3 regions of the Promicromonospora sp. NPDC052451 genome follow, and region 2 is predicted to be linked to each of the others. Evidence: riboswitches for the same ligand, from Rfam matches in the RefSeq annotation. Region 2 holds a riboswitch; each other region holds the start of a gene.
The links. Region 2 has a riboswitch for S-adenosylmethionine ahead of ACIG47_RS01270 (methylenetetrahydrofolate reductase). Riboswitches for the same ligand answer to the same signal wherever they lie in the genome.

Region 1 (10,325 bases), on a different contig from region 2:
ACCTTCTGGTCGGCGAACGCGAGCCACGACGCCAGGCCGGCGTCCAGCCGGGGCTCGTCCGCGACGTCGTGCGGCACGTGCAGCAGCGACGTGGAGGTGCCCACGGCCAGGGCGCCCGCGCCCGGACCCGTGCCCGGCGCCGTCAGACCCTCCAGGACGGCCAGGCGGGCGCCGAGGTCGGCACGCCAGATGTTGTGCCCGTCGATCACGCCCGCGACCAGGGTCTTCGTCTCCAGCCCGGGCACCGGGCCCGTGGGCACCGCGCCGCGGACCAGGTCGATCGCGACGGCCTCGACGTCGGTGCCGGCCAGCAGCGCCAGACCGTCGCCCGCCTCGGAACGCAGGTCGCCGTAGGGCGCCGTGACCAGGATCGCGGGTCGCTCGGCGGCACCGTCCGCCGCCGGCGCGGGGGAGAGGTCCGTGGCCAGGCGGGCGTAGGCGCGGCGCACGGCGTCGGCCACCTCGTCGAAGGGCACGCCCAGCAGGTCCGTGACCAGGGCCGGCTCGTCGAGCTGCACCCAGGGCGCCCCCGCCGCGGCCAGCGCGCGCAGCACGCCGGCGTAGGCGGCCACGACGTCGTCCAGCCGGTCCAGCGGGCGGAAGCCCTCGGGGGCGCCGTCGGCCGGCTTGCTGAGCAGGAGGAAGGTCACCGGCCCCACGAGCACGGGCCGGGTGACGACCGCGGGTCCGCCGTCGGCCGGGTGCGCCGCCTCGGTGAACTCGCGCACCACGCGGTCGTCGACGAACCCGATCGGGGTGTCCGGGCCGATCTCGGGCACCAGGTAGTGGTAGTTCGTGTCGAACCACTTGGTCATCTCGAGCGGCGCCGCGTCCCCCGCGCCGCGCGCCACGGTGAAGTAGGCGTCCAGCGGGAGGCGGCCCTCGGGCGTGGTGAGCCCCGCGAACCGCTCGGGGACCGCGCCCAGCAGGGCGACGACGTCGAGCACCTGGTCGTAGGAGGAGAACGAGCCGGGGACGGCGGCGCCGTCGGCGCCCAGGCCCAGGTCGGCGAGGTGCCGCACGGTGGCCAGCCGCAGGTCGTGCGTGGTGGCCTCCAGGTCGTCCGCGGTGGTGCGGCCGGCCCAGAAGGACTCGACCGCGCGCTTGAGCTCGCGGCGTCGGCCGATGCGCGGGTAGCCCAGGACGGTGGCGTTCGGGAAGTGCGGGTTCTTGACTGCCATGCGTATCAGCTCCATCGGACCTGGCGTTAGCACCTTGCCCCGAGATGGGCGCCTCGGAGGTAGGTTGCTGCGGTGTCGTGGAGCCAGGACTCTCGACCGCTCTGGATGATTGACCTGGATCGTAAGCATGACCGGGATGTGGTCGGAAAACCGTCCACGCTTCAAGACGGCGGCGTTCGTGCTGGTCATCGCGTCGCGGCCGCCTAGCGCACGGCGGCGGTCCCGGCAAGCCGGCCGCCATCAGGAACCTGATGGCGGCGATGTGCCGGACGGGCCGGCTGCGGCGGACGCTGACGTTCTCGTCCGTACGCCGGCGCGACCGCCGGCGCACCCGCACAGAAGGTCACCCACCCATGCCGAAGATCCTGATGGTCCTGTCCGCCGCGAGCACCCTGCGTCTGGCCGACGGCACCGCCCACCCCACGGGCTACTGGGCCGAGGAGGTCGCGGCGTCGCACCGCGTGCTGACGGCCGCCGGCGCACACGTCGACATCGCCACGCCCGGCGGTGTCCGACCCACCGTCGACGCGATCAGCCTTGACGAGCGCGGCGGCGTCGGCCCGTCCGACGCCGCCCGGCACCGCGCCTACCTCGACGCCATCGCCGACCGGCTCGCGCACCCGCTCGTGCTCGCGGACGTGCACGCCGCCGACTACGACGCGATCTACGTCCCCGGCGGCCACGCCCCCATGGCCGACCTGGCCTACGACGCCGGCCTCGGGCGCCTGCTGCGCACCGCGGACCAGCGCGGCGCGGTCGTCGCCGCGCTGTGCCACGGCGTCGCCGCGCTGCTCAGCGCGCAGACCCCGGACGGCACCTTCGCGTGGGCCGGGCGGAAGCTCACCGCGTTCACCGACGAGGAGGAGCGGCAGGGCGGCCTCGGCGACGGTGCGCCCTACCTCGTGGAGTCGCGCCTGCGCGAGCGTGGCGCGCTGGTGCGGACCGGGGCGCCCTGGTCGAGCACCGTCGTGCGCGACGGCAACCTGGTGACCGGCCAGAACCCGCAGTCCAGCGCCGCCACGGCCGAGGCGGTCCTCGCCGCCCTCGCGGAACGCTGACCGGCGGCTAGCCTGTGGTCGAGACGGGACCGGTCCCGTCCGGCGTACGCCGGACGTCAGCGGCGGAGGTGGTGCGGATGCCGGGACTCGACCTGCTGGCCACCTTCCTGGAGGTCTACCGCACCGGGTCGCTGTCGGCGGCGGCCGAGCGGCTGGGCGTGAGTCAGCCCGCCGTCTCCGGCCAGGTCGCCCGGCTGGAGGAACGGCTCGGCGGCCCCCTCTTCGTGCGCTCCGGCCGCGGTGCCCGGCCCACCGAGCGGGCCGTGGCGCTCGCCGCCCGGGTGGGTGTGCACGTGGACGGGCTGCGGTCCGCGCTCGGTACCGGGGACCAGGGGCCGGGCATCGGCGGTCTCGTCCGGATCGGCGGGGCGGCCGAGCTGATGTCCGAGCGGGTGCTCCCCGCCCTCGCGCCGCTCGTCGCCCGCGGGCTCCAGGTCCGGGCGACGCTCGGCCTGGGCGACGACCTGCTGGCCGCTCTGGCCGAGGGGCGCCTGGACCTGGTCGTCTCCTCGGTGCGGCCCCGGGACGCGGCGGTCCGGGCGATGCCGCTGGTGGACGAGGAGTTCCTGCTCGTCGGGCCGGCGTCGCTCGCCCACACCGTGGACCAGGTGCGGCTCGCCGCGGACCCGGTGTCGGCCCTGGCACACCTGCCGCTGGTCGCCTACGCGGAGGACCTTCCGATCGTGCGGCGGTACTGGCGCAGCGAGTTCGGTCGCCGGCCACCGAACGCGACGTCGCTCGTCGTGCCCGACCTGCGGGCCGTGCTCGCCGCGGTGGCCGCCGGGGCGGGGGCCTCGGTACTGCCGCGCTACCTGGCCGCGCCGGCCCTGGAGGCGGGACGCGTGGTGCTGCTGCACGAACCCCAGGCGGCGCCGCTGAACACGCTGTACCTGGCCGTGGCGCGGGACGCGCCGCCCGACCCGGCCCGCGCGGCGGTCGTGGACCGGCTGGGCGAGGTGGCCAGGCGGTGGACCTCGCTGTAGAGCGGACTGACCATGCGTCTGCTGCCAGGACGGGGTGAATCCTGGCAGCAGACGCATGGTCTCGATCCGCGAGGGCGTGGTGGTCAGGGGTGGGGGTGGTTGCGGTTCCTGGTCGGGTTCAGCGTGGCGGGTCCCGGGGTGCCAGGGGTGGGGGTGGCGGAGGACTGGGCTGCGGCCCTGGGCGTTGCGGAACCGAGCCTCGCCGAGCCGAGCGCGACCGCACAGGCGGCCAGCGCCGCGCTGACCGCCAGGGGTCCCACGAGGCCCAGCGGTGCGATGGCGGTGCCGCCCAGCACGGGGCCGGCGAGCGCCCCGAGGTTCAGTGCGACCGTCGAGTACGCGCCGCCCATCGTGGGGGCGTCGTGGGCCGCCGCCATGCCGCGGGCGATCAGTGTGCCGCCGACGGCGAAGGACAGCGCCCCCTGGACCGGCGCGAGCACCCACGCCGCGACCGGGGACGCGGCGAGCGCCGTCCACGTGACCCACCCCGCGAGCAGGGCGGGTCCGGCCACGCCGAGCAGCAGCCTGCCGTGCGTGCCGGCGAACCGGCCGGCCACCCCGATCCCGGCGAAGGCGCCGAGGCCGAAGAGGGCGAGCACGGCGGGCACCAGCGCGGAGGCGAGTCCGGCGCCGTCCGTGACGACCACCGCGAGGTAGGTGAAGGCGCAGAAGGTCGCGCCGTTGACCAGCACGCCGAGCGCGAGGACCCGCAGCAGGCCGGGGGAGCGCAGCGCACGGAGCTCGGCCCGCAGGTCCGGTCGGGCGTGCGGCGTGCGGTCGCTCCGGCCCGGCGTCCGGGCGGCGACGGGTACCAGGGCCGCCGCCGACACCCCCGCGATGGCCCACAGCGCCGAGCGCCAGCCCCACACCTCGCCGAGCAGCGCGCCCGCGGGGACGCCGGCGACCAGGGCGAGCGTCGTGCCGCCGAGGATCACCGACAGGGCCCTGGCCTGCCGCTCGGCCGGGACGACGCGGGGCACGGTCGACAGCGCCACGGCGAGGAACCCGGCGTTGGCCACGGCGGCGACGCACCGGGTGGCGAGCAGCACGCCGAAGCTCTCGGTCAGGGCGCCCGCGACGTGGGCGCCGACGAAGACGAGCAGGCAGGCGGTCAGGGTCCACCGGGGCGGCAGGCGGCGCCCGACGGCGGCCGTGAGCGGGGCGCCGACGACCATGCCGACGGCGAACCCCGAGGTGAGGTATCCGGCCTGGGCGACGGGGACGCCGAGGTCGGCGCTGATGCCGGGGACCAGCCCGGCGAGGACGAACTCCGAGGTGCCCTGCGCGAAGACCGCGACAGCGAGCACGTACAGCAGTGATGGCACGAAGACTCCGAAGGATGAGGAAACGGGTAGGCCTGGTCGGCACTACGGGCCCTTCGGGCGCGCGCGAGTCCGCTCGGGAAGAAGGAGCGGTGCGGCGAGGGCTGGCCTCGCCGGTCTCTGCTGGGGCGTCTCGGGCTACCGGAGTACCGGCAGCCCTGACCTGGACGCTTCGGGAGACCTCATGCGGCGAACCTAGCACGCACGGGCAGCGGGCGGTGCCACGCGGTCTCGCGGTCGAGCTGTCCCGTGCTGCGGAACAGGAGCACCTGGTGGGCGTCGGGCAGGGCGGCCGCGAGGGCGTCCGTGGTGGTGCGCTCGAAGCCGAGCCGCTGCCAGAAGCCGCCCGAGCGGCGGGAGAACAACCAGGCCTGGCGGGCGCCGGCGTCTGCGGCCCGGTCCAGGGCGAAGCGGGCCAGGCGCAGCCCGCTGCCGGTGCCGCGCAGGTCGGGGCGGACGGCGACGCTGCGGACCAGTGCGTGCTCGCCGTCCGTGCCCAGCTCGAAGCCCGTGCTGGCGCGCACCGCCCCGGCGTCGTCGCGGTCGAGCCAGAGCCGCACGGCCGGCTCGGCGAGGGCCGCGACGGTGAGGTCGGCGGCGCGCAGGAAGGCGGCGAGGTCGTCGAGGTCGTCCGGGGTCGCGGGATGGAGCACACCGGGATCCTAGCCAGTCGAGGGCCGGGCGAGGGCAGCCGAGGGCAGCCGGGATTCGAGCAGGATCAGGCAAGGATGCGCGAGGAACGCCGTCGCCGTCGGGCCCCGGGATCGCCTTGACTGGTGGACGAGCCGGGGCGACGCCCCGCGGGCTCGGAGCCGGCCTCGGCCGGCAGCATCGGACAACTCGTGAGAGGGCAGCACATGCAGATCACCATCGTCGTCGGGGCCAGCTCGGGCATCGGGCGGGCGACCGCGGTCCGTGCCGCGCAGGGCGGTGCGGGCGTCGTCGTCACCTACAACTCGAACGCAGAGGGCGCCCGGGAGACCGTGCGGCTCGTCGAGGAGGTCGGCGGTACCGCCGTGGCGCTCCCGCTGGACGTGGGGGACAGTGCGACGTTCGGCGCGTTCCGCGCCGCCGTCGTGGAGGCCGTGGCCGCCACCTGGGGCGAGCGGCAGGTCACGGGCCTCGTGAACAACGCCGGATTCGGCGGCGGCACCCCGTTCGCGCAGCTGTCCGAGGAGCTGCTCGACCGCACCTACCGCGTGCTGTTCAAGGGGCCCTACCTGCTGACGCAGACCCTGCTGCCGCTGATCGCCGACGGCGGCGCGATCGTGAACACCGCGAGCAGCTCCGCGGGCACGGCGGGGCTCTCGGAGGGGTACTCGGCCTACGGGTCGATGAAGGGTGCCGTGGTGGTCCTGAGCCGGTACCTCGCCAAGGAGCTCAGCGGTCGCGGCATCCGGGTGAACTCCGTGTCGCCCGGGCCGACACGCACCCGGCTCGGCGGGGACGCGTTCGAGAAGTACCCCGAGGTGATCCCGCCGCTCGTGGAGCGCACCGCGCTGGGCCGTCTGGGCGAGCCGGACGACGTCGGTGCCGTCATCGCGTTCCTGCTGTCCGACGCCGCGCGCTGGGTCACCGCGCAGGACATCGAGGTGTCGGGCGGGTTCAACCTGTAGCCACCGGTCCGCGCCCTGGGACGCACGTTCCAAAACGTCCCAGTATCGGTAAAGATAGGGCATATCGCCTATCACCAGGGGAATATCGTGACCGCGACCGCCTCCGGGGCCACTGCAGCACTGTCCCGCGAGCCGGGCTCCATGCCCGCGCTTGTCGCCTGCGACGTCACCGGGACGCTGGCCAGACCCGGCCGGCCGCCCCGGGCGGCCGTGCTCGACGCGGTCGCCGCGGTGCGGGCGGCGGGCCACCACGTGGTGGTCGCGACGGGCCGCTCGCTGGTCGGGGCGGTGCAGGTGGCCCGGCAGCTCGGCGTCCGCGACGGGTGGGTGGTCGCGGCGAACGGCGCGGTCCGGGCCCGGCTGCACCCGGACGGCTTCACCGTGGCGGAGGTCGTGACGCTGGACGCGGAGGCCGTGTGCCGGCTGGTGGCCCGGACCCGCCCGGACCTGCGGATCGCCGCCGAGGTGGTGGGCACCGGGTACCGGGTCACCGACCGGTTCCCGGCCCGGCAGCTGGCCGGGTACGAGGAGGTCGTCGACGACCCCGCAGGGTTGTGGGCGCGGCCCACGCCCCGGCTGGTCGTGCACGGGCAGTGGGCGCAGCGGCTGGTGCCCGCGCTGCGGGCGGCCGGGGTCACGGCCCATCCCGTCCGGGTCGACTGGGTGGACGTCACGGCGCCGGACGTGAGCAAGGCCACCGCGCTGGAGCAGGTGCGCGAGGCGCTCGGGGTGGCCCCGGGCCGGACCTTCGCGGTCGGCGACGGCGAGAACGACCTGGAGATGCTCGCGTGGGCGGGCACGTCCATCGCCATGGGGCAGGCGCCCGAGACCGTGCGGGCTGCGGCCGACCGGGTGGTGGGCACGGTCGAGGAGGACGGCGCGGCGGCCGCGCTGCACGAGGTGCTCCTGCGGCGCTGAGCGTCTAGCGACCCGCTGAGGGGACGCCGTAGCGGGCGGCCGTCGTCGTCACCGCCTCCTCGACCGCGTGCTCGACCTGGGCCCGGGTCGGGTTCCAGCCGGTCACCATGAGACGCGGCCAGAACACGTAGTTGCCGATCATGCCCAGGAAGTTCGCCGCGGCCAGGAGCGTGTCGTCCACGCGGGCGGTGCCCGCGTCGTGCTCGGCCCGGAGGTAGTCCTGCACCTGGCGGAAGAACGGCATCTTGCCGGTCTCGAACTGGGTGTCCGCGATCTGCGGGAAGCGCGGCATCTCCGCGATCACCATGCGGTAGAGGCCCACCATCTCGGGCCGCGACATGAGTGCGGCGTACCGCAGGCCGTACACGCGCAGGCCGTGGGCGAGGTCGCCGGTCCCGGGTGCGGCGCGGTCCTGATCCGCCGCGCTCCACTGCCGGGTCACGACCGCCTCGAACAGGCTGGCCTTGGTGGGGAACTGCTTGAACAGGGTGGCCCGGGACACGTCCGCGTCCTGCGCCACCCGCGCCAGCGACGTCCCCGCGTAGCCGTGGGCCATGAACAGGCGGGTCGCGGCGTCGATGATCGCGGCGTGCTTCTGCTCCGCGAGCTGCTGGTGGTACGCGCCCGTCCCTGTCGCCATGCACCCATCATGCCCGAAGCGGCGAGGTGAGTCACTTGACTCACAACCACCCGCCGGCGTAGCGTCGAGCGAGTTGCGAGTCGAACGACTCGGAACTTGACGAGAGGACGTGCCGTGCGGCGGTTCGAGAACAGGACGGTGCTGGTCACCGGTGCGGGTGGCGGCATGGGCGTGAGCCACGTGCGCGCCTTCCACGGGGAGGGGGCCGCCGTCGTCATCGGCGACCGGAACCCCGAGCGGGGCGCGCGGCTGGCCGCGGAGCTGGGGGAGCGGGCCCTGTCGGTCACGCTGGACGTGCGCGACGAGGAGCAGTGGGCGGCGGCCGTGGCGGCCGCCGAGGAGCGCTTCGGCCCGGTGTCGGTGCTCGTCAACAACGCCGGCGTGGCACAGGCCGCCGCCACGGTCGAGCACACGGAGCCGGCCGACTGGCGGCGCCTGCTGGAGGTCAACCTGACGGGGCAGTACCTCGGCATCCGCGCCGTGACCCCGTCGATGCGGCGGGGCGGCGGAGGCGCCGTCGTGAACATCGCCTCGACGATGGGCAACACCGCCACGCCGTACTTCGCCGCCTACACGGCGAGCAAGTGGGCGCTGCGCGGCCTGACCCGTACCGCGGCCCTGGAGCTCGGCCGTGACGGCATCCGGGTCAACTCCGTGCACCCCGGCGCCGTGGCCACGGCGTTCATCACGGAGCCCGCCGCGCCCGGGGCGGCGCCGATCGCCGACGCCTACACGCCCGAGCCGTTCGCCGTGCCGCGCGTGGGCGAGCCCGGCGACGTCACGCGGCTGACGCTGTTCGTGGCGTCGGACGACGCGGCGTACGCCACCGGCTCGGAGTTCGTGGTCGACGGCGGCCTGCTGCTCGGCCCGGCCCTGAAGTACGCGCCCGCGCCCGGCGAGGAGGCGGCCTGATGGACGAGGCGGTGCGGCGCGCCATCGAGATCACGCCCGCGGCCACGACCCGGCAGCGGATCGTCGACGTCACGACCACCGGGCGGCGTACCGGCCTGCCCCGGCGGATCGAGATCTTCTTCTACCACGTGGCCGGGCGCACCTACCTGTGCAGCGGCACGGTCGACCGGCCGAGCTGGTACGTGAACCTGGTCGCCGAACCGGCACTCACGTTCCACCTCAAGCACGGCGTGCGGGCGGACCTGCCCGCCACGGCCCGGCCGGTCACCGAGGACGCGGAGCGCCGCAGGGTGCTGGCCCACATCGTCGCCGACCTCAACCAGCCCGCCAACCCGGGCCATCTGGACCAGCCCGTGGACCTGGAGGACTGGGTGCGCCGGTGCCGTCTGGTGGAGGTGACGTTCGCCGACGGTCCCGGGGCGTGACGCCAGGCACGGCGCCCGGCGGCTCGCCGCGCCCCCGGCGCGGACCTGGGTCAGGATGTCCGCATGGCGCACGCTCCCTCGCACGGTACGCCCGGTCCTGCCACGCCCCGGACCACGTTCTTCCTGGTCATGATCCTGGTCTCGGCCCTGCTCGCGACGCTGGCGGGCCTGTGGCTGCTCTGGCCCGACGCGGCCGACGTGCCCGACCGCGTGCCGGCCAGGGCCGAGGGCACCTCGTTCGTGGACGTGACGGTGTCCGGTCCGGCGGACCCGGTCACCGGGAGCATCCCCGTGGAGCTGGCGGACGGCTCGGACTCGCACCTCCAGTCGCCAGGCCCGTCCGTTCCGCTCGCCGAGGGCGACCGGATCACCGCCGTCGACATCTCCGGGGTGGCCCAGCCCGGCGTCGACCCCCTGGTGTTCCTCGACTTCCAGCGGGAGCTGCCGATCGCGCTGCTCGCGATCGCCTACGCGCTGGTGGTGCTGCTCGTCGCCCGCTGGCGCGGGCTCGCCGCGATGGCGGGCCTCGGGCTCGCGTTCGTGGTGCTGCTGGGCTTCACGATGCCCGCGCTGCTGGCCGGGCAGAACGCGTTCGGCGTGGCGCTGGTGACCTCGTCGCTGGTCATGTTCGTCACCCTGTACCTGGCCCACGGGCTGTCGGCGCGCACCTCGACCGCGCTGCTCGGCACGCTGGTGGGCCTCGCGCTGACCGCGGGGATCGCGGCGTGGGCGGCCGGCGCCGCGCAGATCACGGGCACCACCGACGAGGCGTCCTCGTTCCTGCCGTCCAGTGCGCCGGCCGCGGACCTGCGCGGCATCGCGCTGTGCGGCATCGTGCTGGCCGGGATGGGCGTGCTCAACGACGTCACCATCACGCAGGCCTCCGCCGTGTGGGAGCTGCGGGCCGTCGCGCCCGGCGCGTCGCGGGCCGAGCTGTTCGCCAGCGCCATGCGGATCGGGCGCGACCACATCGCCTCGACCGTCTACACGATCGCGTTCGCCTACGTGGGCGCCGCGCTGCCGCTGCTCATGATGGTCTGGCTGGTGGACCAGTCACCCGCCACCGCGCTGAGCTCGGGCGAGATCGCCGAGGAGGTGGTGCGCACCCTGGTCGGCTCGATCGGCCTCGTGCTGGCCATCCCGGTCACGACCGCGATCGCGACGCTCACCGTGCCCGGGCCCGCGCCCGACGGGCCGCCGCCGGCCGAGCCGTCCGACCCGGACCTCATGGCACCGGTGTCCGAGGCGTGGGCGGCCGGGGCCCCGCGGA
Region 2 (10,325 bases):
ATCAGCACGCCGGAGGGCTACGGCTGGACCCGGCACCCGGGCACGGCCTTCGCGTGGGCCATGGCGGTGGCGGTGTTCGTGTCGCTGCCGTTCACGACGTACACGATCCTGGCCGGCCTGCAGACGGTGCCCGGCGAGACCGTCGAGGCCGCGCGGATCGACGGCGCCGGCGGGCTGCGCACCTACTTCAGCGTGGTACTGCCGCAGCTGCGGGGCGCGATCTCCGTGGCGGTGCTGATCAACATCATCAACGTGTTCAACTCGCTGCCCATCCTGCGCGTCATGACCGGGTCCATCCCCGGGTACGACGCCGACACCGTGATGACCATGATCTTCAAGTACATGCAGAACCAGCGGCAGATCGACCTGGCGAGCGCGCTGTCCGTCATCGCGTTCCTCGTGGTCATCGGCATCGTGGCCGTCTACGTGCGGGTCGTGCGCCCGCTGGAGGAGGTCTGATGGCGGCGCTCACGGAGACGGCCACGACACGGCGTGCGGCCACCCCGCCGCCGTCCGGAGGGCGGCGGGTGCGCAAGTACACCGCCGACCAGGTGCCGCTCGGGTCGTTGCTGCTGCGGATGCTGGCCGGGCTCGTGGTGCTGACGGTGTTCCTGCTGCCGTACCTCATCATGTTCTTCGGCTCGGTGAAGACCAAGGCGGAGATCCGGTCGGTCGACCCGACCTACTTCCCCACGGAGTGGCACTGGGAGAACTACGCCACGATGTGGTCGACGCCCGAGACGCCGCTGCTGCAGAACCTGATCTCCACCCTGGTGATCTCGTTGTGCGCCACGCTGCTGGTGCTCGCGGTGGCACTGCCCGCGTCCTACTACACGGCGCGGTTCCGCTTCCCCGGGCGGCTCGTGTTCCTGTTCCTCGTGATCGTGACCCAGATGGTGCAGCCCGCGGTGCTGACGTCGGGCCTGTTCCGGCAGTTCATCACGTGGGGGATCCTCGACACCTGGGCCGCCATGATCCTGGTGAACGCGGCGTTCAACCTGTCGTTCGCCGTCTGGATCATGCACAGCTTCTTCGCGGGCATCCCGAAGGAGGTGGACGAGGCGGCGCAGCTCGACGGCGCGGGCACCTTCGCCGTGCTGACCAGGATCAACCTGCCGCTCGTCTGGCCGGGGATCGTGACGGCCGTGGTGTTCACGTTCGTCGCGTCCTGGAACGAGTTCGCGGCCTCGCTCGTGCTGCTCACCACGGCGGGCAACCAGCCGCTGTCCGTGGCGCTGACCAAGTTCGTGGGTCAGTACGAGACGTCGTGGCACTACGTGTTCGGCGTCTCCGTCGTGGCGATCGTGCCCGTGGTGATCCTGTTCATGATCATCGAGAAGCGCCTGGTGGGCGGCCTGGTGGCCGGTTCCGTGAAGTAGCGGGCGGCCCGGTCCACGCGGGGTGGACCGGGCCGTCTCGCCCGTCGGACGAATTCTGTCCCATTGCTGGACGACCGCTTAGCATGGTAGCGAACCCCATCCAGAGCGGTCGAGAGTCCTGGCTCCCTGACACCGCAGCAACCTGCCGACCCGCCGCGGTGCGAGGGAGGCAAGGTGCTCACGCCAGGTTCGATGGAGCAGCCATGGTCGCCGAGGTACCCACGCACCGCCCCACCGTCTCGTTCGAGCTGATGCCGCCGCGCCGGCCGGAAGCGGCCCCGAACTTCTGGGAGACGGCCGAGCGGCTGGTGGGCGCGCGGCCGGACTTCGTGTCCGTCACGTACGGTGCGGGCGGGGGCGACCGGGCGACGTCGCGCGAGGTGCTCGCCACGCTGCTGCGGGGTACGCCTGTGCTGCCGGTGGCCCACCTGACCTGCGTGGGCGCGTCCCGGGAGGACGTCTCCGAGGTGATCGAGGAGTTCCTCGAGGCCGGGGTCCGCTCGTTCCTGGCCCTGCGCGGCGACCCGCCGCGCGACGAGCCCGACTGGGTGCCGCCGTCGGACGGCGTGCGGTCCAGCGTCGACCTGGTCCGGCTGCTGCGCCAGGTCGACGAGCGCCGCTGCGCCGCGGACGCCAGCGCCGCGCTGCGCTCGGCCGCCCGCCCGCTCGCGATCGCCGTGGCGACGTTCCCGGACGGCAACCCGGGTGCGGGCACCACGCGCGAGCAGGAGGTGCGGCGGCTCCTGGAGAAGCAGGAGGCGGGTGCGAGCTTCGCGATCACCCAGTTCTTCTACCGCGCCGACTCCTACACCGGGTTCGTCGACGCGGCCCGCGCGGCCGGCGTCACCATCCCGATCCTGGCCGGTCTGCTGCCCACCACGGAGGCGCGCCGGCTGCGCCGCGTCGAGGAGCTCACGGGCGTGGCCGCGCCGTCGGGCCTGCTGCGGGACCTCGACCGGCTCACGGCACCGGACGGCTCCGTCGATGCCGAGGCCCAGCACGAGCACGGCGTGCGCTACTCGGCGGCGCTCGCGCGCGAGGTGCTCGACGCCGGGGCGCCGGGCCTGCACGTGTACACCTTCAACAAGCACCGCCCGGCCCTGGACCTGCTGGACCGCGTCGGACTGACGGGCCGCGCTGCCGCCTGAGGGCGCCGTGCGACCCGCCGTTCCGGTCGCCGCGACACGACCGGACAGGGCTTGGCACTCTCGGGGTGAGAGTGCCAGAATTGGGCTGTAGCCAGGCGGCGGTCCAGGCCGTCGCCGATCGCGCGGCCCTGGAAGGGCCAGGGCCGCATCGTCGTAGGAGGTGGTGCGCGATGGCTACCTACTGGGACCCGTTCCAGGAGATGGACCGGCTGTTCAGCTCGTTCGCGAGCAACGCCCGACAGTCCGGCGCCATGCCGATGGACCTCTTCCGCACGGGTGACCACTACGTCCTGTCGATGGATCTGCCCGGCGTCGACCCCGGCACCATCGACGTCTCGGTCGAGGACCGCACCCTCACCGTGCGGGCCGAACGCACCCAGCGGTCCGACGCCGACGCGCAGTGGCTGGTGCGCGAGCGGTCCACGGGCACGTTCGCCCGGCAGCTCACGGTCGGCCGCGGTCTCGCGCTCGACAGGATCTCGGCCTCGTACGCCGACGGCGTGCTCTCCCTGACGATCCCCGTGAGCGAGGACGCGAAGCCCCGCAAGATCGAGGTGGCGCACGCGGCGGGCTCGACGCCCATCGGCCAGGGTTCGTCCGAGAGCCACCAGACGATCGAGTCCTGAGAGCCCCGACCCGGGCGCCGGGACACGCCGGTCCCCTCCACACCGGCGTGCTCCCGGCGCCCGGTCGGCGCGCGGCCTATAGCGTGCGCTGATGTACCGGATGTGATGTATCGGGGAGCTGTGCGGTCGGCCGATACTACGGATGAAATCGGCACGTTCCAGCGCGACCGACCCGTGGAGGCAACCCGTGCACGACCACGTCCCCAGCTCCACCGATCACCATGACCACGACCACGCCGCACTCGACCGGCGTGACCTGCTGCGCGGCGCCGTCGTGCTCGGCATCGGCGCCGCGGGCGCGACCGTGGCCGCAGCCGCCCCGGCCGCCGCGGCGCCCCTGTCCGGCGGGGCGGCGGCCGTCCGGTCCGGCGACGCCCCGCCGTCCCTGGCGCCCGACCCCGACGCCCCGGCCGACGCGCCCGCAGGAGCACTGGCGGGTGTCGAGGTCGCCGCGCCGACCATCGCGAGCTGCGCCACCTGGGGCGCGGCGGCGGCCCGGGGCACCATCGACACCGTCTCGACCAACCCGAACAAGATCCTGATCCACCACACCGCATCGGCCAACGTCACCGACTACTCGCAGGCCGCCGGGTACCAGATCGCGCGGGACATCCAGCAGTGGCACTTCGCCAACGGCTGGGTGGACACCGGGCAGCACCTCACGGTGAGCCGCGGCGGGTACGTGATGGAGGGCCGGCACGGCTCGCTGTCCCGGCTGCAGAACGGCAGCGGCATGGTGGTGGGTGCGCACGCCCCCGGCCAGAACAGTCAGGCGATCGGCATCGAGAACCAGGGCACCTACACCAGCGCGACGCCGCCCGCGCAGCTCTGGAGTCGACTGGTGGAGCTGTGCGCGTACATCTGCGACCAGTACGGGATCGCGCCCACCCAGATCTACGGGCACCGGGACTACACGGCCACGGCCTGCCCGGGGGACGTCCTCTACTCGATGCTGCCGCAGCTCCGTTCCGAGGTGGCCGCGGCGCTGTCCGGCACGAGCTGGTCCGTGATCGTCGACAACACGTCCGCGGGCTTCTCCGCGGGCTCCTCGTGGCTCACGTCCTCGTTCTCGGGCGAGCGGTACGGCGCCGACTACCGCTATGCGACGCCGGCCGAGGTGAGCGACCTCGCGACGTTCTCGGCGACCATCCCGTCGAACGGCTCCTACCGGGTCGAGGCCTGGTTCCCCGGTATCGCCGGGTACAACACGTCGACGCCGTTCATCGTCTACACCGGCACCGGGTCCTCGACCGTCCGCGTGGACCAGTCCACGGGCGGCGGCGCCTGGCTCTCGCTCGGCACCTACGCGATGACGGCGGGCACCCGCACGGTCGTCGCCGTCAGCCGCTGGACCCAGGGCACGGCATACGTGGTCGCGGACGCGATCCGGATCACCCGCCTCTGACCCCGCACGTGTCAGGCCCGCGGGTCACCCAGGTGACCCGCGGGCCGGACGCATTCGGGAGCCACGTGGCAGCTCAGTCCGCGCGCTCCTGGCCGCTCATCGCCTGGATCGACTGCATGACCTGTTCCGTCAGCTCGCGCCGGGCCTGCGCGGGCTTGGTGCCGGCTGCGATCTGGCGGGACGGGTCGATCGGCGGCCCGAAGTGCACCTCGACGCGCGCCAGGCGCGGCATCTTGCCGATGGGCTTGACCTTGTCGGTGCCCAGGAGCGCCACGGGGACGACGGGCGCCTTGCCGGTCAGGGCCAGCCAGGCGACGCCCGTGTGCCCCTTGTGCAGCTTGCCGTCACGGGAGCGCGTGCCCTCGGGGTAGATGCCGAAGGCGCCGCCACGCTGGAGCACGGCCAGCGCGTCCTCGAGCGAACGCTGCCCGGCGCGCGGGTCGTCGCGCTGCACGGGGATGTCGCCCATCTTGGTGAAGAACCAGCGGGAGAACCGGCCCTTGATGCCCTTGCCGGTCCAGTACTCGGCCTTGGCCAGGAAGGCCACGTGGCGCGGCGCCATGATCGGGATCAGCAACGAGTCGATGAACGACAGGTGGTTGCTCGCGAGGATCACGGCGCCCTGCTTCGGGATGTTGTGCAGGCCGGTGACGCGCGGGCGCAGAAGCACGAGCACGAGCAGCGAGAGGATCAGCTTGAGGAACCGGTACGTCACCGGCCTATTGTGCACCTCTCAAGCGCCTCTGTGGACGAGGTGATATGTGGTGAAAAAGACTAAAGAGAACTGCAAGGTGCCGTGTCAGACATGCAGGTCACCCGGCTGACCTGCATGTCTGACACGTGGCGGAGGGTTCAGTCCGTCGGCTTCTCGAAGGCCGCCGGACGCACCTGCACGGCGCGCACGCGGTCCACGTCGAGCTTCACGCTGCGGTCGAACCGGTAGATGCCGTTCTCCTCCTGGAACACGTCGGTGAGCTGCGTGTAGCAGTAGCCGAACATGAGCGGGTCGTCCAGCAGCGCGTCCGTCAGGCCCGCGAACCGGGTGTGGAACTCCTCCTCGTCCGCGACGCGCTGGCCGTAGCCCCACGAGTCGGGCGAGCTGCCCGAGGCGCTCGCCGCCGTCTCCGGGTTCCACCAGATGCCGCCGTACTCGCTGACGAAATAGGGCTGGCCGTTGTACGGCTGGGAGATCGGCGTGCCGTTGTCCCGCTCGTTCCCGTAGGGCTTGCCGTCCGCCAGCCCGCCCACCAGCTCCGTGAACTTCGCCGGGTCCTGCTCGTACAGGTGCGAGTCCCAGACGTCGGTCTCCGGCACGCGGTGCGCGTAGCCGCTGGCGTCCAGCACCGGCCGCGACGGGTCGGCGGCCTTGGTCGCGAGCCACATGCTGCGGGTCACGTCGTCGAGCTGCGTGATCCGGTCGTGCAGGTCCTGGTGCGTCTCGTTCAGCGGGCACCAGCCGATGATCGCCGGGTGCGAGTAGTCGCGCTGCAGCGCCTCCAGCCACTCGGCCACGTACGACGTCGTGGGCCGCTGACCGTCCTGCGGCGTGCCGTAGCCGCTGACGCCCCAGTCGCCGAACTCGCCCCACACCAGGTACCCGAGACGGTCGGCGTGGAACAGGTAGCGCTCCTCGAAGACCTTCTGGTGCAGGCGGGCCCCGTTGAACCCGGCCTCCAGACCCAGCTCGATGTCGCGCGCGAGGGCCTCGTCGGACGGCGCCGTCATGAGCGACTCCGGCCAGTAGCCCTGGTCCAGCACCAGGCGCTGGAACACGTGCTCGCCGTTGATCCGGATGGCGTGCCCGTCGATCGAGACGGAGCGCAGTCCGCCGTAGGACCGCACCGAGTCCACGACGGCGCCCGACGCGTCACGCAGCTCGACGTCGATGCCGTACAGGTGCGGGTCCTCCGGACCCCAGGTGCGCACCCGGTCCGCGGGGATCACGACGCGCAGCGCCGGGGCCAGGTCGAGGTCGGCGCGCGCGGTGGCGCTCGCGACCTCGCCGTCGGCATCGGTCACCGTCACGGCCACCGTGTGCCCGCGTCGGTTCGCCGACAGCGGCACGACGACGTCGAACGCCGAGCTCGACAGGTCCGGCGTGATCCGCGGGCGGCGCAGGTGCGTGGCGGGCACCGGCTCCAGCCACACGGTCTGCCAGATGCCCGTGGTGCGCGTGTAGTTGCACTCGAAGTTCGCGTAGCGGTTGCTCTGCTTGCCGCGGGCCTGCGGCCCGTGCCGCGTGTCCCGCGCCCGCACGACGACGGTGACCGTGTCGCCCGGGCTCGCGACGCCGTGCAGGTCGGCCGTGAACGGGGTGAACCCGCCGCGGTGCCGCACCACCTCGGTGCCGTCGACCCAGACGGTCGTGTCGTGGTCGACCGCGCCGAAGTGCAGCAGCACGTGCGGGTCGTCGCCCACGGCGGCCCACTCGGCGGGAACCGTGACCTCGCGGCGGTACCAGACCGCCTCCAGGAAGTCGGTGTTCTCGATGCCGGAGAGCTGCGACTCCGGGGCGAAGGGCACGGTGATCTCGTCCCGCAGCGGCTGCTCGACGAGACCCCGCTCGAGCCCGGAGTCGCCCGGGTCGATCTCGAACTGCCAGGTGCCGTTGAGGTTGAGCCAGCGGTCGCGGGCCATCTGCGGGCGGGGGTACTCGGGACGCGGGACGGCGGTGGGTGTCGCCGCGCCGGCGGGCGAGAAGCGGTCGAGGAAGGTCATCAGCTGCTCCATTGCGTCTACGACAGGTGCGCGGCGATTCAACACGCCTTCGCGAAAGAATGCAACGTTGTATCAACCTGGGATCGTGCCGACGACCCGCTCACCCCACCCCACCACGTCAGACGCGGCTGCTCTCGCGGACCAGCAGGCGGTGCGGCACGAGCGCGTCGACCGGCTCGACGGAGGGCTTCTCGACCTGGGCGAGGATGCGGTCCACGGCGGTCTCCGCGATGGCCCGCAGGTCCGGCGCCACGGTGGTCAGGGACGGGTTCGAGAACCGGCCGTCCTCGGTGTTGTCCCAGCCCGTCACGGCCAGGTCGGCGGGCACGCGGACGCCGTTGAGCCGCAGGACGTGCAGGGCGCCCAGCGCCAGCTCGTCGTTGGCGCAGACCAGCCCGTCGATCTGGTCGATCCGCGGCAGCACCGCCTCCACCGTCGCAGCACCCGAGGGCCGGGAGAACTGGTCGACCTGGAGCACCCAGCGCTCGTCCACGTCGACCCCGGCGGCGGCGTGGGCGTCGACAAAACCCTGGACGCGCTGCGCACCGGTGCGGCCGGCGCCGCGCGGCTCGGCGCCGAGGAACCCCAGCCGGTGCCGCCCGGCCTCCAGCAGGTGCGCCGTGACCTGCGCGGCCGCGGCCACGTTGTCGATGCTCACGTGGTCCGTGCGGCGTTCGCGCGACGGGTCGGGATCGGCGCGCTCACCGAGCAGCACGAGCGGCACCGGGCCCCGGACCTCGTCGATCTCGGCCGGGGTGAGCTCCAGCGGGGAGAAGATGATGCCGTCGATCGCCTGCACGTCGAAGCCGCGCGCCACCTCCAGCTCGGTGTCCCGCGAGGAGCGCGTCTCCTCGATGAGCACCCGGTACCCGCGGGCGCCCGCGACGTCGATCAGCTCGTGCGCCAGCACCGAGAAGTAGGGGGCGTGCACCCACGGCACGGCGAGGGCGAGCGTGTTGGTGCGGCCGCGCCGGAGCTGGCGACCAGCCAGGTTGGGCCGGTAGCCGAGGTCCGCGATCACCGCCTCCACCCGGGCCCTGGTGGCCTCGCCCACCCGGCCCGTGCCGTTGACCACGTTGGACACGGTCTTCCAGGAGACCCCCGCGGCAGCGGCGACCTCCTTGATGCCTACCCGACGGCCTGTTCGTTCCGACAACCCTTCACTTCCTTCCGCCCCTTCGCCCCTTGACGGGACGCGCAGCCTAGTCCATCGTGATCCAACGTTGGAGCGCAACGTTGCACCATGGGAGGTCGATGATGACCGTGTTTCGAGGACGCGGCAGCGCGGGGCAAGGAAGCCCCGCGCCCGGGTCGAGTGCCCGCCTTCGCGCGGGCAGTTCTGCAGGAATGAGCCGGCGCGACCTGCTCAAGGCGGCCCTCGTGGGCGCCGGAGGCGTCGCGCTGGGCGGCACGCTCGCCGGGTGTGCCACACCCAGCGCCGCGGGCGCGGGCAAGACCGCGGTGATGATCTGGGACCTCTTCTCGGGCGGTGACGGCGCGCTCATGCAGGAGATGGTCGGCACCGTCGCGGCGGCCAACCCGGACATCGCCGTCCAGTCGACCACCCTCGCCTGGGGGCCGCCCTACTACACCAAGCTCGCCATGGCCTCGTCCGGCGGACGTCCGCCGGAGGCCGCCGTCATGCACATGTCACGGCTCGCCGGGTATGCGCCCGGCGGGCTGCTCGAACCGTTCGACCTCGACGCGCTGGCGGAGCTCGGGATCACCGAGGCCGACTTCGCGCCGGCGGTGTGGGAGAAGGCGCAGTACGACGGGCAGCTCTACGCCCTGCCGCTCGACACCCACCCGTACATCATGTTCAACAACCCGGCGATCATCGCGGACGCGGGCCTCGCCACGGCGGACGGTCTGCTCGACCTCGATGCCGTGGCGGGCGCGGACAACTTCCTCGACGCAGGCCGCGCGATGGCCGAGGTGACCGGCGAGACCGGCGTCGGCTGGGGCTACCAGCGTGACCCCGCCGGCTGCTGGCGCATGTTCTGGGGCCTCTACTCCCAGAACGGCGGCGAGTACGAGCTGACGCCGGGCCGCCCCGCGGCGCTCGACGAGGAGGCCGCCGCCGAGGTCTTCGAGTTCCTCCAGGCGATGGTGGACGGCGAGGTCGCCGCCAAGAACCAGGACGGCAACGCAGCGTCCGCACGGTTCATGTCGAACCGCACCGGCGCGATGTTCGCCGGCGAGTGGGACCTGCCGATGTTCCGCGACGCGAACCCCGACGTCGGTGCCACGCAGTTCCCGGCGATCTTCGACACCCCCGCCAACTACGCCGACTCCCACTCGTTCGTGCTGCCCAAGCAGGGCACGCCCGACCCCGCCGCCCGGGAGGCCACCTACCGGGTGCTCGCCGGGATCCTGAAGGAGGGGCTGACCTGGGCCTCCGCCGGACACATCCCGGCGTACCAGCCCATCGTCGCCGAGCCCGCCTACCAGGAGCTCACGCCGCAGCGCGACTACGCGCCCGCGGCCGAGGTCGCCGTCTTCGACCCCGACGCCTGGTTCACCGGCGGCGGGAGCGACTTCCAGACCCGCATGGCCGACGCCATGACCGACACCCTGGCCGGCGTGGCCCCGCCGCGCACCGCCGTGACCCGGATGCTGAGCGAGATGGACCGCTTCCTCGCCCTGCCCAACCCCGCCTGATCGAGAGGACGACGACGATGACTGTCTCGAACGCCAGCGTCACCGCTGTCCCCGGCCGGGCGGCGTCCGGCCGGCGGACCTCTGCGGACCGGGCCCGTGCGGCCACCGGTCCGACCAGCAAGTCCCTGCGTGAGCGGGACCGTTCCGGCTACCTGTTCGTCGCGCCGTTCGCCGTGGCGACGGGGCTCTTCCTGGTGCTGCCGACGCTCTACGGCCTGTGGATGAGCTTCACGAACCAGAGCCTCACCGGCACCGGCAGCGAGTTCATCGGGTTCGCCAACTACGCCGAGGCCTTCAGCGACCCGCAGGTCTGGCAGACGCTCTGGCACACCGTGTGGTTCACGATCCTCAGCACCGTGCCGCTCGTGCTGGTGGCGCTCGTCATGGC
Region 3 (10,325 bases), on a different contig from region 2:
TGGAACGTGGTGCGCGTCGACCTGGACGCCGCGGCGGAACACCTGGCCGGTCGCCGCGTGCGCGCCGCGGCCCTGGTCACCGCACCGCCGGACGGCGGGCGCACCGAGGTGTGGCTGGACGAGGTGAGCGTCGCACCGCGGCCCGAGCGCACCGTCACCGGTCGCACCGACCTGGTGGACACCCGCCGGGGCACGCACTCCTCGGGCGCCTACTCGCGCGGCAACAACGTGCCGGCGGCCGCGGTGCCCAACGGCTTCACGATGTGGGTGCCGCTCACGGACGCCGCCACGGAACGGTGGCTGTACTCCTGGGCCGCGCACAACGGCCCGGACAACCGGCCCCGCCTGCAGGGCATCGGCATCTCGCACGAGCCGAGCCCGTGGATGGGTGACCGGGACCAGCTCGCGTTCCACCTGGTCCCGGCCCGGACGGACGACGACGGCACGACCGACGTGCCCGACGCCGGCCTCGCCGCCCGCGCCCTCGCCTTCTCCCACGACGCCGAGACCGCCCGCCCCCACCGGTACGCCGTCGACCTGGACGGCGGCGCCCGCGTGGCCGTCGCGGCGTCCGACCACGGCGGCCTGCTGCGGTTCACGTTCCCGCCCGGCGCCGCCACCGGCCACCTCGTGGTCGACGCCGTCAGCGACGCGGGAGCCGACGGCGCCCCCGTCGAGATCACCGTGCACGACGACGGCACGTTCACCGGCTGGAGCGACCACGGCAGCACGCTGTCCGTGGGGCGCTCCCGGATGCACGTCGTCGGGCGGATCTCGCGGCCGGTGCTGCGCAGCGGCCCGGCGCGCGGGCGCCCGTACGCCACCTACGCGACCGTCGCGCTGGACCCCGCGACCCGGCCGGGCGACGAGGCGGGCCGGACCGTCGACGTGCGTGTGGCGACGTCGTACATCAGCGAGGAGCTCGCCTGGCTGGCGCTGGAGCGCGAGGTGTCCGGCACCTTCGACGAGGTCGCCGAGGCGACCAGGGCCCTGTGGGAGGAGCGGCTCGGCGTGCTCGACGTCGAGGGCGCCACCGAGGAGCAGCAGGTCACGCTCTACTCAAACCTCTACCGCCTGAACCTCTACCCGTCCTCCTACACGGAGGTGGGGGCGGACGGCGAGCCCGTGCACGCCTCGCCCGTGCTCGACGGTGCGCCCGTGCGCCCCGGCGAGATGTTCGTCAACCACGGCTTCTGGGACACCTACCGCACCTGCTGGCCCGCCTACGCCCTGCTCTACCCGGAGATCGCCGCGCGGCTCGCGGACGGTTTCGTGCAGCAGTACCGCGAGGGTGGCTGGGTGGCCCGGTGGTCGTCCCCGGGCTACGCCGACCTCATGACCGGCACGTCGTCCGACGTCGCGTTCGCCGACCTGCACCTGCGCGGCGTCGACCTGCCCGACCCGCTGGACACCTACGACGCCGGGCTGCGCAACGCGACCGCCCTGCCGACCCTGCCGGGGGTGGGCCGCAAGGGCCAGGCCTTCGCGCTCACCCGCGGCTGGGTGCCCCGGGACGTGGACGAGTCGGTCTCCTGGGGGCTGGAGGGCTACATCAACGACGCGGGCCTGGCGCGGATGGCACGGGCGCTCGCGGACGCCCCCGGCACCCCGGACGAGCGCCGCCGCGCGCTGCGCGACGAGGCCGCCTACCTGCACCAGAGCTCCCTGGGGTACGTGCACCTGTTCGACCCGGACACGGGCTTCTTCCGGGGCCGCGGCCGGGACGGGGCGTTCGCGCCGGGCCCGTTCGACCCCGACGAGTGGGGCGGCGACTACACCGAGTCCGACGCCTGGAACTTCCTGTTCCACCCGGTGCACGACGGCCCGGGACTGGCGGCCCTGCACGGCGGCCCCGCCGGGCTGGAGGCTCTGCTGGAGCGCTTCTTCGCCACGCCGGAGCGGGCGGACAAGCCCGGCTCCTACGGGTCGGTGATCCACGAGATGGTCGAGGCGCGTGACGTGCGGCTGGGCCAGCTCGGCCAGTCCAACCAGGTCTCCCACCACATCCCGTACGTGTGGCTCTTCGCTGGCCGCCCGGACCGCACCCAGGAGACCGTGCGGGAGATCCTGGCGCGGCTGTGGACGGGCAGCGAGATCGGCCAGGGCTACCACGGCGACGAGGACAACGGGGAGATGTCGGCCTGGTACGTCCTGTCCGCCCTGGGGCTGTACCCGCTGGAGATCGGCTCGTCGCGCTGGGCCGTGGGCTCGCCGCTCTTCGAGCGGGCGGTGGTGCACCGGCCCGACGGCGACCTCGTGGTCGAGGCACCGGGCGCGGCCGGCCGCTGGTACGTGGCCGGCCTGGACCTGTCCGACGGCGCAGGTACGACCCGGGAGGTCACCGCGCCGTCGGTGGAGCACGCCGACCTGACCGGGGGAGCGACGCTGCGGTTCAGCCTGTCCGGGACGCCGGCCCGCTGGGGTGCGCAGGTGGCGCCGGCGGCCGCCGACCGGCCCTGGGAGCGCGCCGAGGGCGGGTGGTCGTCCGCCGGCCGCCCGCTCCCGGGGCTGACCGACGGGGACCTCACGACGGCCGTCGACGTGGCGGGGACGCTCGTGTGGCAGCCGTCCGGGGACCTGCCCCAGGGTGCTGTGCTGCGGGGGTACACGGTGACGTCCGGGCCCGGGGACGCGGGGGCGCCGCCGTCGGGCTGGCGTCTGGTGGCCGAGGACGGGCGCGTGCTGGACGAGCGCTCGGGGGAGCGGTGGCGGTGGCCGGGCCAGCTGCGCCCGTTCGTGCTCGACGAGCCCGTGCCGCTGACGGGACTCCGGCTGGAACCGGCCGACGGCGGCCTGGTCACCCAGATCGAGCTGCTGACGAGCTGACGCTCCGGGGGCGGCGGAGGCGGGCGCAAAAGTGCGCTTCTACCCAGTCATCAGGCCCGGAAACCCATCGGTTTCCGGGCCTGATGACTGGGTAGAAGCGCACTCTGCGTGGCGTGGGCGCATCGGGGAGGTCCCGGCATGTGAGATCCGGGAAAGGATCGTTGACTTCTATGGGTTCCATTCGTATCTTCTAGGCATCGAGATCTACCGTACTTATCCGACCGGAAAGGTATAGAAAATCTCGACAGGTCATGAGTTCCGACGCGAAGCCCCGGCTGGTCGGACGGCAACCCCCCGCGCGGGTGGGTGCCCCGGGTGAGGACCAGGTCCACCGCCGCCGGCGGTGACAACACGCGTCGCTCGCCGATGGGCGAGCAGGTGAGGAGAACGACGATGACCCGGAGCGCTGCCCCCGCCGTCCACGTGTCCCTGCCGTCCCGGAACGTCTGCACGCGGGCTGGTGCCGCCCCGCACGAGGGCATGTGTTGCCGCTGTTCCTGTCGCTGAACCCGACAGTGACGGCCTGATCGCGACGTCCCTGTCGCGACAGTGCCCGACGTGCTGACCGGCCGCCACCGGTCCGCCGCCCGCTCTCGGCGCCGAATGCCGAGCCCCGGCCGCACCAGGCCCTCACGTTCCTGACCGGACGTCTCACTCCTGCCTCCCGGCAGCCACGCTCCCGGGCGACCCCAGGCACCGTCGTGCACCTGGCACGACGGCGGGGGCCTGCCCGGGTGCCGCCGCGCCGCAGCCCGAACGGAGCCCCGCCGTGCCGTACCCGCCGCAGCCCACGTCCCTGTCCACCGCCCTCTCGCCCCGTCCCGTCGTGCTCGGCGTGGACCTCACCTCCGCCGGCGCCCGCCCCGGTGCGCACCGGGCACGTGGCCCGGTCGCGCCGCGCCCGTTCGACGGCGAGCGGTTCCTGCACCTGGTGCGGACCGCCGACCGCGGCCTGCTCGACTTCGTCAGCCTCGACGAGGGCTTCCTGCTCCACCCGGGGCGCAGCCAGGTCACCGGCCGCCTCGACACGGCCGTCGCCGCGGCCCGCGCCGCGCGGGTCACCGACGGCATCGGCCTGATCGCCGCCGTCGACACGGTGCACGTGGAGGCGGCCCACGCCGCCGTCGCCCTGAGCAGCATCGACCGCGCCAGCGGCGGCCGGGCCGGCTGGCAGGCCGTACGCCAGGTCACGCTCCCCGAGCCCGACGAGGCCTGGGCCACGCGGGTCGAGCTCGGCATCCAGGCCGTGACCCAGGTGTGGACCGGCCGTCCCGGCAGCGGGGCGGGAGCGGTCGAGCTCGACGCCGAGGGCCGGTTCCGCGTGGACCACGACGGCATCCGGTTCGCCGTCCGCGGCCGTCCCGCCGACGGCGGCACCCCGCCGCCCCGGACGCCCCCGCCCGTCGTGGTGCGCGTGCGCTCCGAGGCGAGCGCGGCGCTGGCCGGCCGCACCGCCGACGTCGCCCGGATCGCGGTGACGGACGCCGGGCACGCGGTGCGGCTGCGCCGCCTCGTGCGCGACTCGGCCCTGTCCGCCGGACGCGACCCCGAGGACGTGCGGGTGCTCGCCGAGGTGTACGTCGTGCTCTCCACGGAGCGGGCCGGAGCCCGCGCGCGGCTGGAGCTCGTGGAGGCGCTGGAGGGCACCGCCCCCATGGGCGACGGGCTCGTGGTCGCCGACACCCCGGACGAGCTGGCCACCCTGATCGCCGACTGGGCGACGGTCGGCGCCGTCGACGGGTTCCTGCTGCGGCCCTCCTCGCTCAGCTCGGACCTCGACACCATCACCGACCACCTGGTGCCCGCGCTCCAGCACGCGGGCCTGTTCCGCACCGAGCGGACCGGGACGACACTGCGCGGCGCGCTCCGGCTGCCCGACGCGGCGACGGTCGCCCGCGAGCTGCGCACCGGGCGGCTGCTGAGCGCCTGAGCACCGTACGAACTGCCCACCGCACCGTACGAACGACCTGAGGAGACCACCATGACCACGTCCGAGCCGACCACGTCCGCGTCGATCGAGAAGGCCACACCCGAGCTCCAGGCCCCCGACGCCGCGGGCGCCAAGGTTGCCCGCGGCGCCCTGCTGATCGACGTCCGCTCGGCCGCCGGCCGGGCGTCGGCGGGCGAGATCCCGGGGGCGACGCTCGCGGACCGGAACAACCTCGACGCCCTGTTCGGTCCGTCGGACAACCCGGCCATCACCCTCGACACGCCCGTCGTGATCGTGTGCGGCTCGGTGGACGGATCCGGCCCGGTCGCCGAGGCGCTGGCCGCGCGCGGCTACACCGACGTCTCGCACGTCGACGGCGGCTTTCCCGCCTGGAAGAAGGCGGGCCTGCCCGCGACCGACGCCGCCGAACCGAGCGCGGCACCATGACGGGCTTCGCCACCCGGCAGGTGCACGCCCGCAGCACCGGGCGGGACGACGCGGGGCACGCCACCGGCACGTCCGGTACGGCACCGTCCGGCACGGCACCGTCCGGTCGCGGAATGCCGTCCCGCGTGGTGCCCCGCGCCACACCCGTGTACCTGACCGCCGGGTTCGAGTTCGAGGAGTGGGAGCAGGCCGCCGGGCACTTCGGCGCGGGCGAGGGCTTCGCCTACACGCGCACCGGCAACCCGACCACGGCCGCGGTCGAGCAGCGGATCGCCGCGCTGGAGGGCGGCGCCGACGCGCTGTTCCTGGCCAGCGGGCAGGCGGCCGTCACGGTCGCGCTGCTCGGCCTGGTCGCGGCCGGGCAGCGGGTGCTCGCCGCGTCCAGCATCTACGAGGGCACGCGCGGGCTGCTCCTGGAGAACCTGCCGCGCCTCGGCATCGAGGCCGACTTCGTGGACGACGCCGCCGACCCCGCCGCCTGGGCGCGCGCCATCCGGCCCGAGACGCGCGTGCTGTTCCTGGAGTCGATCCCGAACGCGCGCAACGACCTGCCGGACCTCGCCGCCGTGGCCGACGTCGCGCACGCCCACGGGCTGGTGCTGGTCGTGGACAACACGCTGGCGACGCCGTACCTGCTGCGCCCCATCGAGCACGGGGCCGACGTCGTGGTGCACTCCGCCAGCAAGTTCCTCGCGGGCCACGGCTCGGTGCTGGGCGGCGTCGTCGTCGACGCCGGGACGTTCGACGCACGCACCGCGGGCGCGCTGTACCCGCACCTGGTCGCGCCGTCGCGCACGGGCGGACCCGGCGTGGCCGACCGGCACGGCGGGCTGGCCCGCCTGGCCTACCTCCGCGAGACCGTGGCACCCCGGTTCGGGCCCACGCCGTCGCCGCTGAACGCGTTCCTCGTGGGCCAGGGCATCGAGACGCTGTCGCTGCGGGTGGCGCGGCAGAGCGCGTCGGCCCTGGAGGTGGCGCGCTGGCTGGCGTTCCGGCCCGAGGTGGCGTCGGTGGACTACTCGGGGCTCGACTCCAGCCCGTCGCACGCGCTGGCCAAGCGGTACCTGCCGGACGGCCAGGGCTCCGTGTTCACCTTCACGCTGCACGGCGGCGCCCCCGCGGCGCGCGCCCTCGTGGAGGCCGTCGAGGTGTTCACGCACATGACCCACATCGGCGACGTCCGCTCGCTCGTGCTGCACCCCGAGAGCACCAGCCACGTGCTGCGCACCCCCGCCGAGCGGGCCGCCTCCGGCATCCACCCGGGCACGCTGCGCCTGTCGGTGGGTATCGAGGACCTGCCCGACCTGATCGCCGACCTCGAGCGGGGTCTCGCGGCCGCACGTCGCGCCGCCGGCCCCGGCGCCGCCGGCGCGAGCACCACACGCAAGGAGACACCATGACCCGCCAGCAGCACCTCGGCTGGTTCCTGGCCCGCGGCTTCGGGCCGCACGGCTGGGGCCACGACTACCTGGACTGGAACTACGACTGGACCCGGCCCGACCTCTACGTCGAGTCCGCCCGCGCCCTGGAGCAGGCGGGCGTGGACCTGCTGATCATCGAGGACGCCCCGTCGCTCGGCAGCCCCGAGACCATCGACCTGCGGGTGCGACACGCGTTCGGCGGCCCCAAGCACGACCCGCTGCTGCTGGCCCCGTACCTGTTCGCCGCGACCCAGCACCTCGGCATCGTGCCGACGGTCAACCCCGCCGCCGTGCTGCCCTACACCGGGGCGAGGCAGCTCGCGACGCTCCAGCATCTCTCGGGCGGCCGGTTCGGCCTCAACCTCGTGACCGACACCGGCAGCGCTCGCCACTTCTCCGCCGCCCCGCCGCTGGGCCACGACGCCGCGTACGACCGCGCCGAGGAGTGGCTCGACGGCGTCCGTTCGCTGTGGCGCTCCTGGGACGACGGCGCGCTGCTGGCCGACCCGGGCACCGTCGGACCGGACGGGGCGCGGGCCGGCGGGCGGTATGCCGACGGCGGCCTGCTGCGACCCGTGCGGCACCGCGGCGAGCACTACGCCTTCGACGGCCCGCTCAACGCGCTCCCGTTCGACGGCGGGGCCGACGGCGAGCCCGTGATCGTCTCGCCCGGCGGCTCGGGCCGCGGGCTGGCGTTCGCCGGTGCGAACAGCGACGTCCAGCTCGCGCTCGCGCCGCTCACCGAGTCGAGCGTGCGCGACTACCGGGCCCGCATCCACGCCTCCGCCCGGGCGGCAGGCCGCGCGCTGGAGCACGTCAAGGTGCTGTTCGCGATCAAGCCGGTGCTCGTGTCCAGCTCGGAAGAGGCCGACCGGCTGGTGGCGGCGTCGGCGGACCCGGACGACGCGACACTGCTGCGCATCGCCGAGCAGCAGTCCAGCGACCTGGAGACCGACCTGACGGCACTCGACCTCGACAAGCCGCTGCCCACGGGCCTGTTCGGCGACCACGTCTCGCACGGGTCCATCAAGCGGCTGGTGGGCGGGCACGACCTGGCCACCACGCCGCTGCGCGTGCTGCTCGGCGGGCTCGCCCGGCTGGGCCGCATCGCCGACCGCTCCGGCTGGGTGGGCACCGCCGGCGAGCTCGCCGACCTCATCGAGGAGCTGGGGGAGTGGGGCAACGACGGCGTGCTGCTGTGGGGCGACCTGCACCCCGTCACCGTGCACCGCACGCTCGACGAGCTGGTCCCGATCCTGCGTCGGCGCGGGATCCTGCGCACCGAGTGGGCCGACGGCGGCCTGCGCGCCAACCTGCGCGCGTTCTGACCTCCCGCGCCGGACGGCGCCGGTGCGGGCTCGCCCCGTGGCCATCCCTGGTGGCGGGCGGCCCCCGTGGCGGGCACCCTCCCGTGGCGGGCACCCCCCCCGGTGGCGGGCGGCGCATGGTGGAGGGCAGCCCCGGGTGGCGGGCGGCCCTGGAGGGCGGGGCGAACGCCCCAGCACAAAAGTGCGCTTCTACCCAGTCATCAGGCCCGGGATGACCCGCTGTCGTGGGCCTGATGACTGGGTAGAAGCGCACTTGGCACCAGGTGGCGTCAGCCGACGCGGCCCGGGCCGCCCGTGAGGGTGCCCGGCAGCAGGGCGCGGAGCTCCTGCTCCTCCTCCGGCGTGGGGGCCCAGCGGGTGGCCAGGAGGTTCTCGTCGAGCTGCTCCGGCACCGTGATGCCCGTGATCACGCTGGTCACCGTCGGCTGGGCCAGGAGCCAGCCCAGGGCGAGCGCGCTCGGCGTGACGCCCCGGTCGGCGGCGAACCGCTCGAACTTCTCCAGCGCGTCCCACGGGGCCTCGCCCAGCAGGTACGTCTTGAGGTTGGTGATCTTGGCGCCCTCGGGTGCGCGGTCGCGGGCGTACTTGCCGGTCAGCAGCCCGTTCTGGAGCGGGAAGTACGGCAGGAACCCGAGGCCGAAGTGCTCCAGCGCCCCGATCAGCTCCTCCTCGGGCTTGCGCCACAGCAGGCTGTACTCGTCGGTGGTCGACACGAAACGGCTGTAGCCGTGCGCGGTGGCGACGTGGTCGGCGTCGGCGAGCTGCCAGGCCTTGAAGTTGGACGCGCCCACGTACCGCACCTTGCCGTCGCGCACCAGCGTGTCGAGGGCGGAGAGGGTCTCCTCGATCGGCGTGAACGGGTCCGGGAAGTGGATCTGGTACAGGTCGATGTAGTCCGTGCCGAGCCGGCGCAGGCTGTCCTCGACGGCGGCCAGCACGTACTTGCGCGCCCCGGTCCGACCGTACGAGGGCCCGCGGTCGGCCGCGAGCGACCGGCCGAACTTGGTGCCGATCACCACCTGGTCGCGCCGCCCGGCCAGCGCCGTGCCGAACAGCTCCTCGGACAGGCCTGTGCGGTCGCCGTAGCCCTCCGCGATGTCGAAGTACGTGACGCCCAGGTCGATGGCGCGGTCCACGATCCGGTTGACCTGCTCCTGCCCGACGGCGCGCATGCCGCTGCGGCCAAACGTGCTGGCGCCCACGCCGAGCTCGGACAGGACCAGGCCGGAGCGGCCGAGCGTGCGGTACCCGGCGGGGAGGCCGGTGGTGGCGGGCACGGTCACTCCTCCGTCCCCGACGCCGACGGGCCGGACGCCGACGCCGACCCCGACGGGCCGGACGGAGCCGACAGGCCGGACGGCGCCGACGCCGCCGCGAACTGGTTGGGCGGCACCGGCAGTCCGAAGTGCCCGCGGAACGTGTCGGCCTCGTACTCGGTGCGGAACACGCCCTTGTCCTGGAGGATCGGCACCACCTGCCTGGTGAACCGCTCGAGCTGGTCGAGCATGGCCGGCGACTGGATGTTGAAGCCGTCGGCGGCGCCCTGCTCGAACCACTCGATCAGGGTGCCCGCGACGTCGTCGGCCGTGCCGATGGCCAGCGGGAAACCACCCCCGATCGAGTTGTGCAGCAGGTCGCGGCCGCGCACGGTGCCGGCCTCGACGGTGCGGCCGGTGCGCTGCGCGATGGTGCGCAGCAGCTTCTGGCCGACGTCGTTCAGCTCAGCCGCCAGCGAGGGCGTCAGCACGCCGTCGAGCCCCAGCGGCCGCAGGTCGGCGCCGGTGCGCTCGCCGATGGACCGCAGGCTGCGCGCGCCCTTCGGCAGCGGCGCGCGTCCGCGCTGCGCGGCCTGGAACGCCTCGCTGGTGTAGTAGTCCTCGGGCTGGTCGCCGGCGACGGGGTCGTCGTCGACCGGCAGCCCCGCGTTGAGCCGGTCGAAGAGGTCGATCGCCTCCTCGCGGGTGTCGCCGATGACGGGCGTGATGCCCGGCAGGAAGAAGACGGGCTCCTCCCGGCCGCGCAGGCGCAGCGCCCGCGCGCGGACGTCGGCGTTGAACTCCGCCGAGGCCTCCAGGGTGGGCGGGCCGGTGAAGTTGATGTCGCAGTACTGCGCCGTGAGCTCGCGGGAGAGCTCGGAGCCGCCCGCGTACAGCAGCGGCACGTGCCCCTGCGGCGGGCGCAGCATGGGCAGGGTCCCGGCCACGGAGAAGAACTCGCCCTGGTGCTCCAGGCGGTGGATCTTGCTCGGGTCGAGGTACTGCCCGGACTCCTTGTCCTGGAGGTAGGCGCCGTCCTCGACGCTGTCCCAGAGCTTGCGGATCACGTCGATGAACTCGGCCGCGCGGCGGTAGCGGCTCTCGCCGCCCAGGTCCG

Region 1: linked by a shared signal. The riboswitch ahead of metE (5-methyltetrahydropteroyltriglutamate--homocysteine S-methyltransferase) and the one ahead of ACIG47_RS01270 (methylenetetrahydrofolate reductase) in region 2 are both predicted to bind S-adenosylmethionine.
Region 3: linked by a shared signal. The riboswitch ahead of ACIG47_RS18405 (LLM class flavin-dependent oxidoreductase) and the one ahead of ACIG47_RS01270 (methylenetetrahydrofolate reductase) in region 2 are both predicted to bind S-adenosylmethionine.

What each region holds. Positions count from the first base shown of each region.
Region 1 is NZ_JBIUAP010000020.1:58,329-68,653, reverse strand. Features, by position in the region: gene metE (5-methyltetrahydropteroyltriglutamate--homocysteine S-methyltransferase) at 1-1,181, opposite strand, end outside; SAM riboswitch class I at 1,190-1,293, opposite strand; gene ACIG47_RS25085 (type 1 glutamine amidotransferase domain-containing protein) at 1,535-2,239, shown strand; gene ACIG47_RS25080 (LysR family transcriptional regulator) at 2,317-3,222, shown strand; partial or broken gene ACIG47_RS25075 (Cmx/CmrA family chloramphenicol efflux MFS transporter) at 3,432-4,547, opposite strand; gene ACIG47_RS25070 (GNAT family N-acetyltransferase) at 4,727-5,197, opposite strand; gene ACIG47_RS25065 (SDR family NAD(P)-dependent oxidoreductase) at 5,402-6,160, shown strand; gene ACIG47_RS25060 (HAD family hydrolase) at 6,248-7,078, shown strand; gene ACIG47_RS25055 (TetR/AcrR family transcriptional regulator) at 7,083-7,718, opposite strand; gene ACIG47_RS25050 (SDR family NAD(P)-dependent oxidoreductase) at 7,815-8,630, shown strand; gene ACIG47_RS25045 (nitroreductase/quinone reductase family protein) at 8,630-9,055, shown strand; gene ACIG47_RS25040 (YibE/F family protein) at 9,119-10,325, shown strand, end outside.
Region 2 is NZ_JBIUAP010000001.1:292,277-302,601, forward strand. Features, by position in the region: gene ACIG47_RS01260 (carbohydrate ABC transporter permease) at 1-459, shown strand, start outside; gene ACIG47_RS01265 (carbohydrate ABC transporter permease) at 459-1,379, shown strand; SAM riboswitch class I at 1,473-1,578, shown strand; gene ACIG47_RS01270 (methylenetetrahydrofolate reductase) at 1,583-2,527, shown strand; gene ACIG47_RS01275 (Hsp20/alpha crystallin family protein) at 2,698-3,153, shown strand; gene ACIG47_RS01280 (N-acetylmuramoyl-L-alanine amidase) at 3,341-4,558, shown strand; gene ACIG47_RS01285 (lysophospholipid acyltransferase family protein) at 4,632-5,273, opposite strand; gene ACIG47_RS01290 (glycoside hydrolase family 2 protein) at 5,411-7,276, opposite strand; gene ACIG47_RS01295 (LacI family DNA-binding transcriptional regulator) at 7,395-8,432, opposite strand; gene ACIG47_RS01300 (extracellular solute-binding protein) at 8,624-9,937, shown strand; gene ACIG47_RS01305 (carbohydrate ABC transporter permease) at 9,955-10,325, shown strand, end outside.
Region 3 is NZ_JBIUAP010000010.1:152,861-163,185, forward strand. Features, by position in the region: gene ACIG47_RS18400 (GH92 family glycosyl hydrolase) at 1-2,826, shown strand, start outside; SAM riboswitch class IV at 3,074-3,184, shown strand; gene ACIG47_RS18405 (LLM class flavin-dependent oxidoreductase) at 3,596-4,756, shown strand; gene ACIG47_RS18410 (rhodanese-like domain-containing protein) at 4,808-5,203, shown strand; gene ACIG47_RS18415 (O-acetylhomoserine aminocarboxypropyltransferase/cysteine synthase family protein) at 5,200-6,603, shown strand; gene ACIG47_RS18420 (LLM class flavin-dependent oxidoreductase) at 6,600-7,952, shown strand; gene ACIG47_RS18425 (aldo/keto reductase) at 8,222-9,229, opposite strand; gene ACIG47_RS18430 (LLM class flavin-dependent oxidoreductase) at 9,232-10,325, opposite strand, start outside.